Regions from separate parts of the Ammoniphilus sp. CFH 90114 genome, predicted to be linked through region 3. Evidence: riboswitches for the same ligand, from Rfam matches in the RefSeq annotation. Region 3 holds a riboswitch; each other region holds the start of a gene.

What was found. Region 3 has a riboswitch for S-adenosylmethionine ahead of EIZ39_RS11380 (CoA transferase subunit A). Riboswitches for the same ligand answer to the same signal wherever they lie in the genome.
Region 1: another riboswitch for S-adenosylmethionine. It lies ahead of EIZ39_RS07740 (bifunctional homocysteine S-methyltransferase/methylenetetrahydrofolate reductase); the one in region 3 lies ahead of EIZ39_RS11380 (CoA transferase subunit A).
Region 2: another riboswitch for S-adenosylmethionine. It lies ahead of EIZ39_RS19145 (2,3-diketo-5-methylthiopentyl-1-phosphate enolase); the one in region 3 lies ahead of EIZ39_RS11380 (CoA transferase subunit A).
Region 4: another riboswitch for S-adenosylmethionine. It lies ahead of metK (methionine adenosyltransferase); the one in region 3 lies ahead of EIZ39_RS11380 (CoA transferase subunit A).

What each region holds. Positions count from the first base shown of each region.
Region 1 covers NZ_SDLI01000003.1:7,273-11,660, reverse strand. The annotation lists gene EIZ39_RS07750 (putative bifunctional diguanylate cyclase/phosphodiesterase) at 1-1,191, opposite strand, end outside; gene spoIIR (stage II sporulation protein R) at 1,365-1,964, shown strand; SAM riboswitch class I at 2,047-2,167, shown strand; gene EIZ39_RS07740 (bifunctional homocysteine S-methyltransferase/methylenetetrahydrofolate reductase) at 2,279-4,114, shown strand; gene EIZ39_RS07735 (GNAT family N-acetyltransferase) at 4,187-4,388, shown strand, end outside.
Region 2 covers NZ_SDLI01000009.1:114,548-118,935, reverse strand. The annotation lists gene EIZ39_RS19150 (2-hydroxy-3-keto-5-methylthiopentenyl-1-phosphate phosphatase) at 1-658, opposite strand, end outside; gene EIZ39_RS19145 (2,3-diketo-5-methylthiopentyl-1-phosphate enolase) at 655-1,845, opposite strand; SAM riboswitch class I at 1,933-2,065, opposite strand; gene mtnK (S-methyl-5-thioribose kinase) at 2,296-3,498, shown strand; gene mtnA (S-methyl-5-thioribose-1-phosphate isomerase) at 3,510-4,388, shown strand, end outside.
Region 3 covers NZ_SDLI01000004.1:244,492-248,879, reverse strand. The annotation lists gene EIZ39_RS11385 (enoyl-CoA hydratase) at 318-1,091, opposite strand; SAM riboswitch class I at 1,262-1,377, shown strand; gene EIZ39_RS11380 (CoA transferase subunit A) at 1,622-2,287, shown strand; gene EIZ39_RS11375 (3-oxoacid CoA-transferase subunit B) at 2,277-2,936, shown strand; gene EIZ39_RS11370 (TlpA family protein disulfide reductase) at 2,933-3,415, shown strand; gene EIZ39_RS11365 (ABC transporter substrate-binding protein) at 3,437-4,388, shown strand, end outside.
Region 4 covers NZ_SDLI01000010.1:48,844-53,231, reverse strand. The annotation lists gene EIZ39_RS19950 (S8 family serine peptidase) at 149-2,323, shown strand; SAM riboswitch class I at 2,412-2,560, shown strand; gene metK (methionine adenosyltransferase) at 2,706-3,914, shown strand; gene EIZ39_RS19940 (polysaccharide deacetylase family protein) at 4,195-4,388, shown strand, end outside.

The DNA.
Region 1 (4,388 bases), on a different contig from region 3:
ATCCTGCCATTTCTTATTTTGCTTGCAAGCCTCTCTTATGACCCACTCGCCTATGGGTACGATTAACCCAGTCTCTTCAGCAAGTGGAATAAATTGATCGGGGGGAATCGCACCTAATTTCGTATGATTCCAACGCAATAGGGCCTCTGTAGCGATCCATTCACCCGTGCGAATATCTACCTTCGGTTGATAATATACTTTGAATTCTTTTTTATCTAAGGCTCTTCTTAATCCGCTCTCCAACTGTAATCTTTTACTGTTCTGTCCATCCATGTCTTCCGTAAAGAAGTGATAACGGTTTTTTCCTAATTCTTTGGCTCTATACAGGGCAGAATCAGCATGCTTAAGCAACTCATCAGAGCTTGTACCGTCTTGGGGGTAAAAGCTAATTCCGATACTAGGTGTGACGTAAAGTTCGTGATCATTAATCATATAAGGAAAGGAAATGCTCCACAGTATATGTTCCGCTCTCAATTTTGTTTCTTCAGCAGAAGTATCTCCCAAAAGGATAAAGAACTCATCGCCGCCCTGACGACATATAATCTCATCGTTCCCAAGACTGCTGGTTAATCGGTGAGCAACTTGCCGAAGAAGCAGGTCTCCGAATTCGTGACCTAGAGTGTCGTTAATGACTTTGAAACGGTCTAAGTCGACTATCATGACAGCAATCTGTTGATCTACCTGTTCGTCAATAGCATCTAATTTCTCTTTTAATTGTTCTTGAAAATAATGTCGGTTAGGCAGCCCTGTTAAAGAGTCGTAGTAAGCTAAATGGCGGATTTTTTCTTCATTCTGTTTTAGTCTTTGGTTACTCTCTAGTAATACCTGATTGATATTCTTAATTTCTTGTTGTTGTTTTTTTAGTCGATCGGTTAGAAAGCCCATTCCAATAGAAATCATAAAGTTAACGGAGTTATAGACAATTAGAGAATAAATGTTTTCGTATGTATAGGCTACACCCAAGTTGTAATAAAGAAACTCCGTTAGGGAACAGAGGACGAGGGAGAGGCTTGCACCGATGAGTCCGCCACGTAACCCATAATAAAAAGTGAGGAACATGGCCGGGATAAGATGCAACAGCCAAAAAATTTTGTAGGTTGGACTGAGCGAAATATGATTGATGATAGGGAGGAAATAAAGGATGGGGATGGCCCAACTCAAGTGAGGGCGACCAGGGAACATAAGGTTCATAGTAAGGCCTCTTTCCTTTGTGTGATTCATAAGTTAGCCTATCGATATGATATCATACTTTACAGAGCACAGATAAACAAATTTATTCAGAAAATAATTAATAATGTTTAAACCCTTTCTTTTCTGGCTAGACTGATGGCTAAGGAGAAAGAAAAGAGAGGGGAAACAGAAAAATGAAAAAGACAAGCTTAATTTTATTTGCATTTATCATATTGACTATGAGCTGGGAAGAACAGCGTTCTATAGCAACTCTAGTAAAAGAAGAACCTATTCCACAAGAGTCGATCCGATTGCGAGTGATCGCCAATAGCGACTCACCTCAGGATCAGTGGTTAAAGCAAGAAATACGTGATGAAATCAATCTTTATCTTACGAGTAAAGTAGATAGCCTAGACACGGTGGAAGAAGCTCGTGAAAAAATGGAAGAAGAGCTGCCACAACTTCAAGAAATTGTAGAGAAAACGATTACCAACAACGGCTTCTCTTATAATAGTCAAGTAGAGTTAGGAAAGGTGCCTTTCCCAACCAAAATGTATGGACAGTACGTTTATCCTGCCGGAGAATATGAGGCTCTTCGCGTGACAGTTGGACAAGGTATGGGTCAAAATTGGTGGTGCGTCTTATTCCCTCCACTATGCTTTGTAGACATAGACACAGGGGATGCGGTGAAGAAGGAAGAAGAGAATGGCGAGGATGGCGAAGGACCGAAGATTCAAGTGAAGTTCTTTGTATTAGAGGTATTTCAAAAGCTGTATAAGAGTCTCTTTTCCTAAGTAAATCCGTTGACAAATCAGAACGGCATCACGTATGATTACGTTAATATAAATTCTTAAGTATGCAACAAATCTAACACTTTTCTTATTTGGAGCAGGTGGAGGGACTGGCCCGATGAAACCCGGCAACCCGTTAAGGTGTACGACGCCTTAAGACAGGGTGCTAATTCCTGCAGGTACATTCGTTTCCTGGGAGATAAGAAGGGGCTCAAGAAGTTTAAGTTGACTGATTCGGAGAACCTTCTGGCTTATAAGCTGCAGAAGGTTTTTTTATGTTGAGATAAGACTTGGGTGAAAGGCAGGGGAGTGAGAGCATGAGAGAAAAGTCAGGGTTGCGGGAGTTGCTGCAGAATCGAGTATTAATTGCGGACGGAGCGATGGGGACGCTGTTGCATCGATACGGCATACCAGTAGGTACTTGTGGGGAAGAGCTGAATGTGACTCGTCCTGATGTGGTCCGAGATATTCATTTGCAATATGTGCTGGCCGGATCAGAGTTGATTGAAACGAATACCTATGGAGCGAATCGAGAAAAGCTATCTAAATATGGCTTAGAGGACCAGGTGGAGGAATTAAATCGGGCTGGAGTTGGGCTGGCTAGAGAGGCTGCAGGAGACTTGGCTTTTGTAGTCGGTTCCGTAGGAGGGATCCTAGGTGGGAGAAGAAGAAATATCCCGTCAGAAGAACTTAAGGAGGTTTATGCTGAGCAAATTAAGAGTTTAGTGGAAGCAGGAGTAGATGGTCTATTACTTGAGACGTTCTGTTTCGTCGATGAAGCGATCATCGCTCTATCTGTAGCTCGACGCTTTAGCTCGCTGCCTATCATCTGTCAGCTTACGATTCAAGATATCCAAAGAACACAGGATGGCTATTCATTGGAATCCGCTTTTGGCCGTCTAGTGGATGCCGGTGCTGATATTGTGGGCTTGAATTGCTATAACGGTCCAGCCAATATTATTCGTTCTCTAGAGTCTTTACCTGTAAAAGAGGGATTACAGCTGTCTGTGTATCCGAATGCAGGGCTGCCTGAATATGTGGATGGACAGTTCTTGTATCCTTCTTCAGCTGAATATTTTGCTGACTCTGCTGAGAAACTGCATCAGTTAGGAGCCAGAATCATAGGGGGATGCTGCGGAACGACACCAGAACATATTAAGGCCGTGGCATCACGGCTGAAGGGCAGAACCCCGATTTATAAGAAAGAATCAGCAGTAAAAGAGATTACCAACGAGCCGAAGGTCATCATTTCTTCTGAAGTTTTTCAAGAAAAAACCATTCCTGAGCTTGTGAAGGAACAGCCTACCGTTATCGTTGAGCTTGACCCGCCCCGAGATCTTGATTTTCAACCTTTCTTGGAAGGGGCCGCATCCTTGAAGGAAGCGGGAGCGGATGCCATTACAATGGCGGACAATTCCTTAGCCATGACAAGAATGAGTAATATGGCCTTAGGAGCATTAGTTAAGGAGAAAGTGGGCATTCGCCCGTTGGTTCATATTACATGCCGTGACCGGAATTCGATTGGACAGCAATCTCACCTTATGGGTTTATATGCGCTAGGAATTGATCACGTCTTGGCAATCACAGGAGATCCTACCCGCTACGGCGATCTTCCTGGTGCTTCTTCGGTTTATGATATGACTTCCTTTGAGCTTATTCGCATGACGAAGCAATTAAATGAAGGAGTAGGTTTCTCGGGACGGACATTAAAGAAGAGAGCGGCCTTTACCGTTGCAGCGGCTTTTAACCCAAACACACGACACTTGCATAAAGCGGTAGAACGCTTGGAGAAGAAGGTCGATGCGGGAGCCGACTATGTGATGAGCCAGCCCCTGTATGATCATGAACAGATCTTTCAGGTGGCGGAAGCGACCCGCCATGTGAAGGTTCCTATTTTTATAGGGATTATGCCGCTGACGAGTCATCGCAATGCTGAATTTCTCCATAACGAAGTGCCTGGAATAAGGCTATCGGATGATGTACGTGCACGGATGGCCCGATATGAAGGGGAAGATGCAAAAAAACAGGGGGTTGAAATTGCCCTAGAGCTCATTGATACGGCTCGTCAATATTTTAACGGAATCTATCTCATCACTCCTTTCATGCGCTATGAAATGACTGCTGAACTTACGAAGTATGTGAAAAATAGCTGATTCTTTAGCATACTCTATCAAACTTCTTCATATCTATGATAGAAATGATAGAGAAGAGGGGTGCTTTTGTTTATGAGTCTTGTCATGCGGGTAGCTAGAAAGAATGATGTAGAGCAAATGGTAGAACTGTTGAAAAAGGGTAAACTAAATGTAGAAGGAATTGAGGATCATCTAGATCATTTTCTGGTAGTGGAAGATTCAAACAGTCAGCGTGTAGTAGGGACGGCGGGTCTAGAAGTTCTTGGGGACCAATATGGACTACTGCGCTCCCTAG
Region 2 (4,388 bases), on a different contig from region 3:
CTTCTTGCTGTAACCTTTTTAAGGTGTCTATTACATCGTGAAAAGTTTCGAAAGAGGAATAAGGCAGGCCTAGTTCCTCACACTTCTGCTTTAAGAACGATCTGGCAATCGTATGGTCCGCAATCTTGGCTCCAGCTAAATCGGTAATGCTGTCTCCAATTACGACTTTATAATATTGATCTGTTGGGTAAGAGCGGATAATGCTTGTTTTACACATTCCGCAATCTACGTCACAATGCTCGTCACATGCATTCGGCCAAGTAATCTGAATCGTAGGGTCATCGAATCTTGCACTGTTACAATAGATCCGATCTAATAGCCCGTAGTGCTCCAACATAGGATGAATGAAGAAGTCTATCCCGCCGCTCGTGATGAGGAGCTTGATTCCTTGTTCTTCGGTAAAAGTAACAAAGTCTTGGAACCCTGCTCTAATATTGGCTTTTTCTAACACAAATTGAGTAATTTGTTCTTTTTGGCTGCTAGGAATGAGGGAAAAGAGTTCACCTACACCCGTACGAATGGTCTTGCGTTGGTCTAAAATATCTTTAACAATTTCTTCCCAGCCCTGGGGAGAAAATTCTCTCATGATATCTACAATGTTATCTTTTTCTGTAATTGTACCGTCAAAATCGCAAAATAGAATTAGTTGTTTAGTCACTTTACGATCCCCCACTTCTCAATGGCAGTGAGCAATTCTTGGCTCTTAGACTGTTCAAGTGGAATACCTTGCATTGTCGCTTCTATAGCTGCGACGAAGGCTTGTCCTCCACTTACTGGCCCGCCTGGATGTCCATGGATGCCTCCACCTGCATTGACAATGTGATTAAGGCCGAAGTCCTTATACAGTAGGGGAACCATACCGGGATGAATTCCAGCTGAAGGAACAGGAAATGTGGGCTTGATTCCTGGAATTTCTTCTACTAGATGGGTTGCAATATCTAAGGCCTCTTGTCTAGGCAGAGCTACCGATCCATAAGGGGAAGGGAATAGTCCAATGTCTGCACCAGCCAATCGCATAAGCTTCCCTAAAACAAGGGGAGAAGAGATGCCGTAAGTCGAAGACTGATATAGAGCACCTGCCATAGCAGGGTGGGCCATAATAGGAACATTAATATCAGGATCTCGACTTAGTTGAGCTAGAATATCAAATCCATAAGGCAAAACATTAAGGAGTAAGCAATTCGCTCCGTTTTCTATCGCTCTCTTTGCTTTATCTACAAGCCCTGTAACCGGTCCCGTTAGATTAACTGCATAAAGGACTTGGCGACCAGAGGCCTCTGTCACTTCCTTGCAGGCGCGGATGCGATCGAGGAAAGGGGCATGTTCATCCGCAAAAAAGATTTCATCATCTTTAACTAAATCGACGCCGCCTTCGACTTGCAGTTTAAATTGCTCAACTAATTCGTCGAGTGGAAGTCCAATACAAGACTTGAAGATACTCATGAATAATGGACGATCATGTACATTTAATAGCTCTCTTATCCCTGATATTCCGAACTTGGGTCCTGAGAATTCTCTTGTAAATTCCTGAGGGAAATCGATATCGACTAATCTAATCTTTCCGTCCATGGACAACTTGCCGAATACGTTGGTGAGTAGGGAAGGAATATCGTAGGTGAAATTGACTACGGGATACTCTACTTTAATAAGACCTCTCTCTAATCCCTCTGCCGTGGTTTCGTAAACGGTGGCGCCGGCCGAGCGGCCAAGATGTTTTTGAAGCTTTTCCTGTTTTGCTGCAGGCAGGTCCGTCCAGCTTCCAACTGTCATGCCAACTGCTATCGCTTCAGCCTTCTTTTCCAGGCTTTTTGCTTCTGTAAGATAGGAGACTGTAATGTAAGACAACTCTTGTTAACCCCTTTCAAGTAGGAATCAAGAAAAAATAAAAAGTACCTCTTGCGATAAGAGGTACTTGAATGACGAGTCAAATACAACTTATCTCTCAGAATATATCTTTCATTCTGCAGGATGTAGCACCGTGTTTTTATTCTGCTCAATTAGAGAAAAATAAAAATCGGTTGCCGGGCGTCATCGGGCCAGTCCCTCAGCCATCTCTCGATAAGATGAAATTATAAAGTTAGGTAACACACTAGTAATATATACATTCAAAATCTTATCCCTTTGCTTGGATAAAGTCAATAGAGAAAAAAATCGTACAATCTAAATGTTATGACATTGACAATGTTGACCCACTCTATATAGTATATAGCTATTAAATTGTGTCCTACTCATCTTACATAGGGTAATTTGGAGAAGATATAGAATAGAGCTTAAGCTATATTGGAGGGGTGAAGAATGGAATATCGTGCGTTTAGTGAACAGGAAGCCGTGGAGTATGCTAGGCAGCTTCCGGGGATTTTCCCAGAAGGTGCGCAGTTTGAGAGTCGGGAAATTGGGGATGGAAATCTAAACTTAGTTTTCCATATTGAGGATAAAGTTTCTGGGAAGAGCATTATTTTTAAGCAAGCTTTGCCTTATGCAAGAGTGGTAGGGGAGTCTTGGCCGTTAACCCTTGACCGTGCCCGAATCGAGAGTGAAGCTTTAATTATCCAGGACAAGCTATGTCCAGGTCTAGTTCCACAGGTATATCACTATGACAAGGACCTTGCCTTAACCGTCATGGAGGATTTATCTAGTCATGTAATTATGCGAAAAGGTTTAATTGAAGGGAATCGTTATCCTTTATTTGCTGAACATATCGGTGTATTCCTTGCAAAGACGCTGTTCTTCACTTCTGATTTTGCCTTGGATTTCAAAGAGAAAAAAGAGAAGGTAGAACAGTTCATTAATCCAGAACTCTGCAAAATTACCGAGGATCTTGTATTTACGGACCCATACTATGATGCGGAGACGAATAACTTTAACCCTTTAATCCGTGATGTGGTTGAAGGCGTCTGGAGGAATGAAGTCCTGAAGCAAGAAATTGCGAAGTTAAAATACTCCTTCATGACGGAAGCTCAGGCTCTGCTTCATGGTGATCTTCATACCGGCAGCATTATGGTGACGGAAGAGAGTACCAAAGTGATAGATCCTGAATTCGCTTATTATGGACCTATGGGCTTTGATATAGGGGCAGTCATCGCCAATCTGCTGCTGAACTATGCCGCGCAGGAAGGGTTAAAGACGACGGACGAGGAACGAGGATCGTACAGGGAATACTTGTTGACGTCCGTAGTGGAGGTTTGGAATACGTTTGAAAAAGAATTCCGTCGTCTGTGCGAAGTTCATATTAAGGATGTCATGTATTCGAATGCAGGGTTTATTAATGATAGGATGGCTAGTTTATTAAGAGACTCTATTGGTTTTGCTGGATGCAAGATGATGCGTAGAGTGATCGGACTTGCCGGTGTTGCGGATCTGAACTCCATCCAGGACGAGAAAGTGCGCGCTCAAGCCGAAACGCTAGCCTTAAGCCTGGGGCAAACCCTTGTATTGCAAAGAGGTACCGTGAGCAGCATCGAGGATGTCGTGGAAATGGTTAAGAAAACAGAAGAGTAGGTGGCAGGATCATGGACAACCATGTTCATTCGATACGTTGGGAAGAGGATCGAGTATTATTACTTGATCAAACGAAGCTTCCTTTAGAAGTTGTATTTGAGGATGTTTATACTATAGAACAGATGTGGAATGCTATTCGCGCATTGAAGGTTAGAGGAGCACCAGCTATTGGTATTTCCGCTGCCTATGGTATGTATCTAGGTGCAAGAGATATTGAGGCAGCTGACTCCTCGGATTTTCTCATTAAGCTGCGTGAGAAGAGAGAGTATTTAGCGACTTCTCGCCCGACTGCGGTCAATTTGTTTTGGGCTATTGACAGAATGATGAATAAGGCGGAATCCTTGGTGAATGTTGATGTCAATGCGATGAAGCAGGAGCTGCTAGAGGAAGCCAAACGCATGCATGAAGAGGACGTGGAGATTTGCCGAAGTATCGGTGAGCATGCTATCACGTTGTTTCATGATGGAATAGGCGTTCTAACGCACTGTAATGCGGGCGGCATCGCTACGGCTAAGTACGGAACAGCACTCGCTCCTATGTTCCTAGCAAAGGAAAGAGGTTGGGATATAAAGGTATTTGCAGATGAAACCCGCCCAGTGCTGCAAGGTGCCCGCCTAACCGCGTGGGAGCTTCAGCAAGCTGGAATTGACGTCACTTTAATCTGCGACAATATGGCTGCCATGGTTATGTCTAAGGGATGGGTGCAGGCTGTGATTGTGGGAACAGACCGTATCGCTGCAAACGGAGACGTAGCAAATAAGATCGGAACCTATGGCTTGGCTGTATTGGCTAAGGCACATGGTATTCCTTTCTACGTGGCTTCGCCTTTATCTACTATTGACTTAGATACACTGACAGGTGCCGAAATCCCGATTGAAGAACGTCCGGAC
Region 3 (4,388 bases):
TTTCTGTATTAAAGGGATGGAGTCCAGGAAGGCTTCTCACGGACATGGGGGATGTTATTTCGGTAAAAACCGTGATATTGGTGGGTGGAATGGACATAGCTTCCGTTATTTACGAGAAATTCATAGTTTCATCTTCGTTTTGGAGTGAATAAGGAATCCTATGTCCCATAGAACCTCAAAATTGGGTTTTTTAGCTGATTTAACGGATCGTATGTCCGCGAGGATTGGAGCACTCAAACGACCGCCCAACCAAAGAAGGACCTCAACCGCGTCAAGTGAAGCCCTCTCGGGTTAGTAATAGTAACGACTTATGCCTCTTATGCTCTGTCGCTCCAATTTGGTTTACGTTTAGATAGAAACGCATTAATTCCTTCTACGGCATCTGGATGTTGGCTGTTGGTTGCCATAATTTCTGATGCGTAACTTAGAGCTTGGAAATCATCCATTTGGAGCTGCTGATAGAATCCTCGCTTACCAATGGCAAGGGTATGTAAGCTATGTCTAGCAACCGATGCAGCAAGCTCGTCTACAGCCTTGTCCAATTCTTCTTGCGGTACAACCTTGTTCACCAAACCAGATTCTAAGGCGTCTTGGGCAGAGATAAAGTCACCCGTAAAGAGCATTTCCGCTGCTTTCTTTCTTCCTACGTTTCTACTGATGAAGACAGCAGGAGTGCTGCAGAAAAAGCCTATATGTACGCCAGGTGCGGCAAACTGAGCTTGTTCTGCGGAAACAGCTAAATCACAAGCAGCAACCAATTGACAACCAGCAGCGGTAGCAATCCCATGAACTTTAGCAATGGTAACTTGTGGAATGTTTCGAATCTTTAACATTAAGCGTTGGCACTCATTAAACAGGTGGAGAACGTCTTGAGTAGATTGGCCTTCTACTTCACGGAGGTTATGGCCAGAACTGAATACTTTGCCTTCTGCCTCTATAACCAAGACATTAACGGCTTGTTCTCTTTCAATTTGCTGAAGCAGTGCTTCCATTTCATGGATTAACGGCAAGGATAGGGCATTGCGTTGCTTGTCATTTCGTAGGGTAATGTAGCCTATTCTGTCCGCTGTACGATAAGATAAAAATTCCATTATGAGTACCTCCTCAGCTATTTTTGTATTTACTATCATAAAGCGTTAAGCCATTCCCTGACAAGAGAGTAATTCGTTGTATATGTTTTTATTCACTAAAGTGAGAAAAACTAGTTGACTAGTAGGTTTTAGAGTGTTAATGTAATAAACAACAAATACATATCCGAGAAATCTTATCCAGAGCGGTGGAGGGAACTGGCCCGATGATACCCGGCAACCATTTATTCTTTTGACAAGAATAGAAAGGTGCTAATTCCTTCAGGTAGTATAACCTGGCAGATAAGAGTGAAGCCGCAAGCGAAACTTCCTCTTTTCCGAGGAAGTTTTTTTTATACCAAAATGTGAAGCTTCGACTAAAAACTTGTTGAAACAACCTGAGTGATCAGATCACATCAACAACACTTTTAGACATTTAAATAATTGAAAATTTGGCGAAGTGCAATCATTTGATGGGTTTTTACACTTTTAAAACTGAGTATTTAGATAAGAGATATCGGTGTAGTTGCATATTGAGAGTAGGAGGAGTTCGAGTGAAACGTATAGTAAGTGCACAAGAGGCAGTGTCTCATATTCATGATGGGGCAACAGTGATGATCGCAGGATTTTTGAATGCTCCAGAAACTTTGATTGATGCTTTGGTGGACTCGAAGGTGAAGGATCTAACGATTATTAGCAATGACACTTGTTACGAGAATCAAGGGATTGGAAAATTAATTGCCAAGCGTCAGGTGAAGAAGGTGATCACCTGTCATATCGGGACGAATCCAGAAACTCAAAGGCAGATGTTGGCTGGGGAATTAGAGGTTCAGATTGTTCCGATGGGAACTTTGGTAGAACAAGTACGAGCGGGTGGAAGTGGGCTAGGCGGTTTTCTTACCCCAACTGGGGTGGGGACGATAGCAGCAGAGGGGAAGCAAGTGATTGAGGTCAACGGTAAAACGTACTTGTTAGAACTTCCGCTTCGAGCCGATGTGGCTCTTATCCAAGCGAGTATTGCAGACCGTTCTGGTAATCTATTTCACCGCAAGACGACGCGCAATTGGAGTCCTACGATGGCAATGGCTGCTGATCTGGTTATTGCACAGACGAATGAAATTGTAGATCTAGGTGACCTTGAGCCAGATATTGTCCATACACCCGGAATTTTCATTGATTACTTAGTTCAGAAAGAAAGGAGTGAAGCGCATGTCGGCTGATATTCGTTCTACGATTGCTCGAAGAGTGGCACAGGAATTAAGCGATGGGGACTTGGTGAACTTAGGCATCGGACTTCCTACTCTGGTAGCGAATTACATACCTAATAATATTGAAGTGCTTCTTCAATCTGAGAATGGCATGATTGGCATGGGGGCATCACCTGAGCCAGGAGAGGAAGATGAAGACTTATTCAATGCAGGGGGGAAACCCGTAACCGTACGGCAAGGTGGAGTATTCTTTGATACCTCGCTCTCCTTCTCTATTATTCGTGGGGGACATGTTGATGTCACGGTATTAGGTGCTCTGCAGGTGGATCAACACGGGAACCTAGCATCCTGGTGTATCCCAGGTGTGTTTACCCCAGGAATTGGTGGGTCAATGGATTTAGTCGTTGGTTCGAAGAGGGTAATTATAGCGATGGAGCATACGACGAAAGACGGGAAGTCTAAAATTCTGGAACAATGCACATTGCCTCTAACGGCACAAGGAAAGGTTAGTCTCATTGTAACGGAACTTGCTGTTTTTCAAGTTGACAGGGAAGGTTTGGTACTCGTTGAGTTACAGCCAGGATCAACGATCGAGGAAGTGACACAAAAAACGGCAGCTCCGTTTCGAGTCGCTGTGCAACATTTGGAAGTGAGTCGATGAAACCGTTGGTATTGATAATCTGCCTCTTACTTGGTGGCTGCAGTACGGCTGTCTCAGGTTCGGAGGCTCAACTAGCTCCGATTTTCCAACTCGGTTCCGTTGAAGGAGAAGAAATTTCTCTAGAAAACTATAAAGGAAAACCGGTAATTTTAAACTTCTGGACGACATGGTGTCCACCGTGCAAAGAGGAGATGCCGGTTTTACAAAGGATTCATGACCAATATAAGGATCAGCTTTCGATTGTTGGGGTAAATCTAACCTACCAAGATGACCGTAAAGAGGTTCGGAAGTTTCTCGAAGATCATCAGATTACCTATGACATTGGATTAGATAAGTTAGGAGAAATAACGAAGCTGTATCAAGTTCAAGCTTTGCCCACCCTTTTCCTGATTGATGGGAAGGGACAGATTGTCCGGCAATATACGGGAGCGCTAAGTGAGCAGCAATTGCTCGAAGAAATACAAGCATTATTAAAATAACGAGAGTAGGGAGAGAGAAAGATGAGAAAGAATTGGACGAAGAGAGTAGTAACGTTGGGGACAGCCGCAAGTTTATTGATTCTAGCAGGATGTAATTCGAGCACGGCTCCTGTAGCACAGCAACCATCCGCACAAGCGGAAGCTCAACCGGCAGAGGCGAGTGCTCAGACAACGGGTGAAACGTTCCGGATCGGTTATCTACCGGCAACGATTGATTTGTTATTCTTCGTAGCACAAGAAGAAGGATATTTTGCTGAAGAGGGTTTGAAAACGGAATTAATCGAATTCGGAAATTCAGGGGAAGGACTTAATGCGATTAAGGCTGGTAAATTAGACGTTGGAGCGTTTGGTACGGCAGCTCCTTTAAGCTTCATCGACAAAGGGGCGTCGGATATGACGATCATTGGAGGCGCTGGTGGAAAAGGGAACGGGATCATCGCCTTACCTGACCGTGCTTCGGAGTTTCAAGATATTCAAGGGTTTGTTGGAAAGAAAATCGCTACCGTAAAGCTGGCCAATGGGGATGCGGTTTGGAGAAAAGGTTTAGCAGATGCAGGAATCGACTGGAAGAACGATGTGGAGATCGTGGAATTAGATAAACCGGCTAGTGTGCTTCAAGCCGTAAAGAATAAAAGTGTAGACGCCGGTGTGGTTTGGGCTCCATTCATGGAAATGGCAGAGCAGCAAGGGCTAGAAGTAGTGTCGTATACAGATGAATATTTTGAAGGGCATCCATGCTGCCGTCAAGTGGCGCTTAACGACAACATTCTAAAGCGTAAAGGTGATTATGAAGCGTTTTTCCGTGCTTTAATTCGTGCAGAGAAGTTCTATCATGAAAATAAAGAAGAAACCATCGATATCGTTACTCGCTATGTCAAGGTAGACCGTGCGCTCATTGAAGCGGATGCCTATGGCGGAACCATGTTAATCTCTGCTGATCCTAATAAAAAGGGTGTAGAAGAATTCTGGGAAG
Region 4 (4,388 bases), on a different contig from region 3:
TTCGAGTTCCACCTGCGTTTTTTTCCACTAGTAAAAATCTTACTATTAATTGACAACCTTACCCAGAGCGAATAGGCTTAAGAGAAAGTTTATTGTTTCATATTCTGTTAAATAGGTTAAATAAGATAGAAATATAAAGGTGGTTCCCATGCTTCGAACATCCTGGCTTCTTGCCATCTGTAGCATCGTTACAATATCTACTGTCCATGCCAATCCATCTACTCTTCCATCTGATCCCTATGTTAATAGTCAACACTACCATCAACAGATTAATACGACGGCTGCTTGGCAGGAGATTCGAGAAAATACTGATATTACGATTGCTATTCTTGATACAGGGGTGGATGTGGATCATCCAGACCTTAAAGCTAACCTGGTTCAAGGCTACAATCTGGTTCAACCTGACAAGCCGCCTCATGACGATCACGGACATGGAACAGCTACCGCCGGGATCCTAGGCGCTGTGGGCGATAATGGCATTGGGGTTACAGGAGTACTGTGGAATGCGAAAATGATGCCGATTAAGATCCTAGACAATAAAGGTGGAGGAGACGCGGGTCGTGTGGCTAAGGGAATACGCTTGGCTGTGGATAAGGGGGCCAAGATCATCTTGCTATCCTTGGGTGATCCCATCTACTCTACAGAGATGGAGAAAGCGATCCAGTATGCAGAGGACAAGGGAGTTCTCCTGATTGCGGCAACGGGGAACGATTCGAGTACCGTGAGCTACCCTGCCGCTTTTCCGACCGTGTTAAGTGTGAGTGCGGTAGATGCTTACAACATTCCTCTTTCCTATGCCAATCGTGGTCCGGAAGTAGACGTGGTAGCTCCAGGCCATCATATTTACTCTACGGCTAAAGATGGGAAGTACGCCTATGTTTCAGGGACTTCTATGGCTGCTCCACAGGTAGCAGGAATGGCTGCCTTACTGTTAAAGAAGGCCCCCTCTCTAACCCCACTAGAGGTTCGCATGATCATTCGAGCTTCGACTGAGGGGGTTGACACTAAAGGCTGGAATCCTAACACTGGATATGGACTCGTGAATGTACAGAAGGCCCTATCTCTGGTGGATAGTGATCCTATTGATTTATATGAACCGAATCAAACGATAGAACAAGTGGCGTCCCTCCCCTTCGTCGGCCAGACTCAGGCGCTAATCGGAAAAACGGATCCAGTAGACTGGTATCAAATTGAGCTTCCCTATCAGGGAAAGTTCCAACTCCAGACCCGGTCATTGACAGGAAAAGAGAATGTGCTGCAAATCGAAATCTATAATGGGGAGAAGAAAAAAGTATCGTCAGGGTTAAATCGCTGGGAGGGAACTTTAAAAGGTGGGACCTATCATTTCAGAGTAATGGATACCGGCGAGACCCCTTCTTTTCCTTATCATATCGATACCTCTTTTTCCGTCGGAGCTGATCCCTACGAAGATAATGATACGAAAGCGAAAGCTTCAAAAGTACCCATAAGTCAACAACAACTTATTAGAGGGACTTTTCATAAAAGAGCGGATGTGGATTGGTTCGTTGCGGATTATCTTTGGCCTGGGAAGCTCGAGGTGGAAGTGAAGACCGATACCATTCGGATGGATTCGGTGCTCACCATTGAGCAAGTTGGGAAAACGATAGAAAAGGTCGATCATGGTTCTGTTTCAAATGGACAGTCTGAGAGATGGTCGAAGACGGTTGATCCGGGTAAATTTTATTTTGCTTTACAAGAGTATTATGGAAATGCCGTTAATGGGCAGTATGAGCTGCAGATTCGGTATGAGACGTCGGATACAAGTGCTTTCCGTGATATTCAGGACCATTGGGCTAGGACGTCTATAGAAGATTTAGTGTCTCGAAAAATGATCCAGGGTTACCCAGATTATACCTTTCGGCCTAATCATAACATTACGAGAGCGGGAGCCGCTGCTGTGCTGCAAAATGTCCTTCAGCTGCCCACTTCAAGAGCAACAAGCACTTACCAGGATCTGAAAAAAGACCATTGGGTCTATTCGGCTATTGCTTCGCTTGGAGAGAGGGGAATTTTCAAAGGCGTAGCGAGTGAACGAATCTTTCCGGACCAGCCCTTGACCCGTGCGGAGTTGGCCGTACTCTTATACCAAGCCAGATACGGAACAGAGCAACCTGAGCAGATCAAAAGTAAGCAAGAGTTTACGGATGTACTAAGAGGTCACTGGGCTTACCCTTATATCATGAAGATGGCAGAACTCCAGCATATTCAAGGATTTCAGGATGGTAGCTTTCAGCCTGAAAGACAGACGACACGTGCGGAATTCGCTGTGTTGGTCAGAAATATGTGGTACCCAGCGCAATAAAGAGTTTGAGTTTTTATACTTTGTCGTATTATGTGTTAACCCATTGACAATCTACCAAACTTTAGCTATTCTTATGCAGAACGGATTACTCTTATTCCGAGAAGGCGCGAGGGACTGGCCCGATGATGCCCGGCAACCCGCGGTAATGATTCATATTTTTTCCTTTATGGGAAAGAATAAGATCAACCGTGCAAGGTGCTAACCAGCAGGATGCTATTGTGTCCTGGAAGATAAGAGGTAAAGGAGCGGAATGCTGGCCTTTTCCTCATGGGAGAAGGTCTTTATTTTTTCACCACCTCTTGAGTTGTTCGGAAAATGTAAGACAATGAGTGCCGTATCTTATACGTTTGTGATTATTGAAGGAGGTACGTGAAACATGGCGTTGAAAAAAGGTCGTCATCTCTTCACATCTGAATCTGTAACCGAAGGACACCCGGATAAGATCTGCGATCAGATCTCCGATTCCATCTTGGATGCTATCCTTGAGCAAGATCCTAATGCTCGTGTAGCTTGCGAAACTTCAGTAACAACAGGACTTGTTCTTGTCGCTGGAGAAATTACTACTTCTTCTTATGTGGATATTCCAAAGATTGTCCGTGAAACCGTTCGTGAAATCGGGTATACCCGTGCGAAATTCGGATTCGATGCGGATACTTGTGCTGTACTTACTTCCATTGACGAACAGTCTCCTGACATTGCGATGGGGGTTGACCAAGCGTTAGAAGCTCGTGAAGGTCAAGTGACAGACGAGCAAATCGATGCGATCGGAGCAGGGGACCAAGGATTGATGTTTGGTTTCGCGACCAACGAGACTCCTGAGCTGATGCCGCTTCCGATCTCTATGGCTCATAAATTGGCTCGCCGTGTAGCAGAGGTTCGCAAGAACGGAACCCTTACCTACCTTCGTCCAGATGCGAAGACTCAGGTGACGGTTGAATATGATGGAGATAAGCCGGTTCGTATTGATACGATCGTTATTTCTACTCAGCATGACCCTGAAGCGACTCTAGAGCAAATTAAGAAAGACGTTCAAGAACATGTCATTAAGCCGATCGTACCGGCTGAATATCTTGATGCTCAAACGAAGTACTTCATTAACCCAACAGGCCGTTTCGTTATCGGAGGTCCTCAAGGGGATGCAGGATTAACAGGACGTAAGATCATTGTTGATACGTACGGTGGATATGCTCGTCATGGCGGCGGTGCTTTCTCCGGTAAGGATCCTACAAAGGTTGACCGTTCTGCTGCTTATGCTGCTCGCTATGTAGCGAAGAACATCGTAGCAGCTGGTTTGGCTGACAAGTGTGAAGTTCAAGTGGCTTATGCGATTGGGGTAGCTCAACCGGTTTCCATTAACGTAGATACGTATGGAACAGGAAAGATCGAAGAAGAGCAGATCGTAAATTTGATCCGCAAGCACTTTGATCTTCGCCCAGCGGGCATCATTAAGGAATTGGATCTTCGTCGTCCAATCTATAAAGGAACAGCTGCTTACGGTCACTTTGGACGTACTGACCTGGATTTACCATGGGAGCGTACAGATAAGGCTGAACTTTTGAAGCAAGACGCGGCAACTTTTGCTCAAGCATAGTAGGGTTATGAAAAAAGTCCTGATTTGGTCTAGAGACTAGGCTGAATTGGGGCTTTTTTTTCGTATTTGCTTGATTAGGTTTAGAATCCTTCCGATAATAGGAATAAAGACTTTAGCCTAGTGAGGGACTGACCCTTATCAGAAACTAAAGGGTTTTGCTTGAAACCAAAATGCAATGATATACGTCCAAATAGATAGATATTTTAAAATCCCATTACTTTCCGGTAGGAATTTTGCACTATTTGTCGAATTGTGTAGAAATGAGGAGATGAGGGTAAGAATGAGACTAATAATAATCCTCTTATTGGCTATTGTGATGGGTTGCAGCCAACAGGAGAATGAGTCTATAGACGCACAAGTACAACCGGAACCAGCGGTGGATGAACTAAGTTCATCAGATGCAAAAGCCTCGGATCCCATTACAGAAGAACACCCCTATCGCGTATGGTATAGAGAACAGGTGTTGGTGCTTAA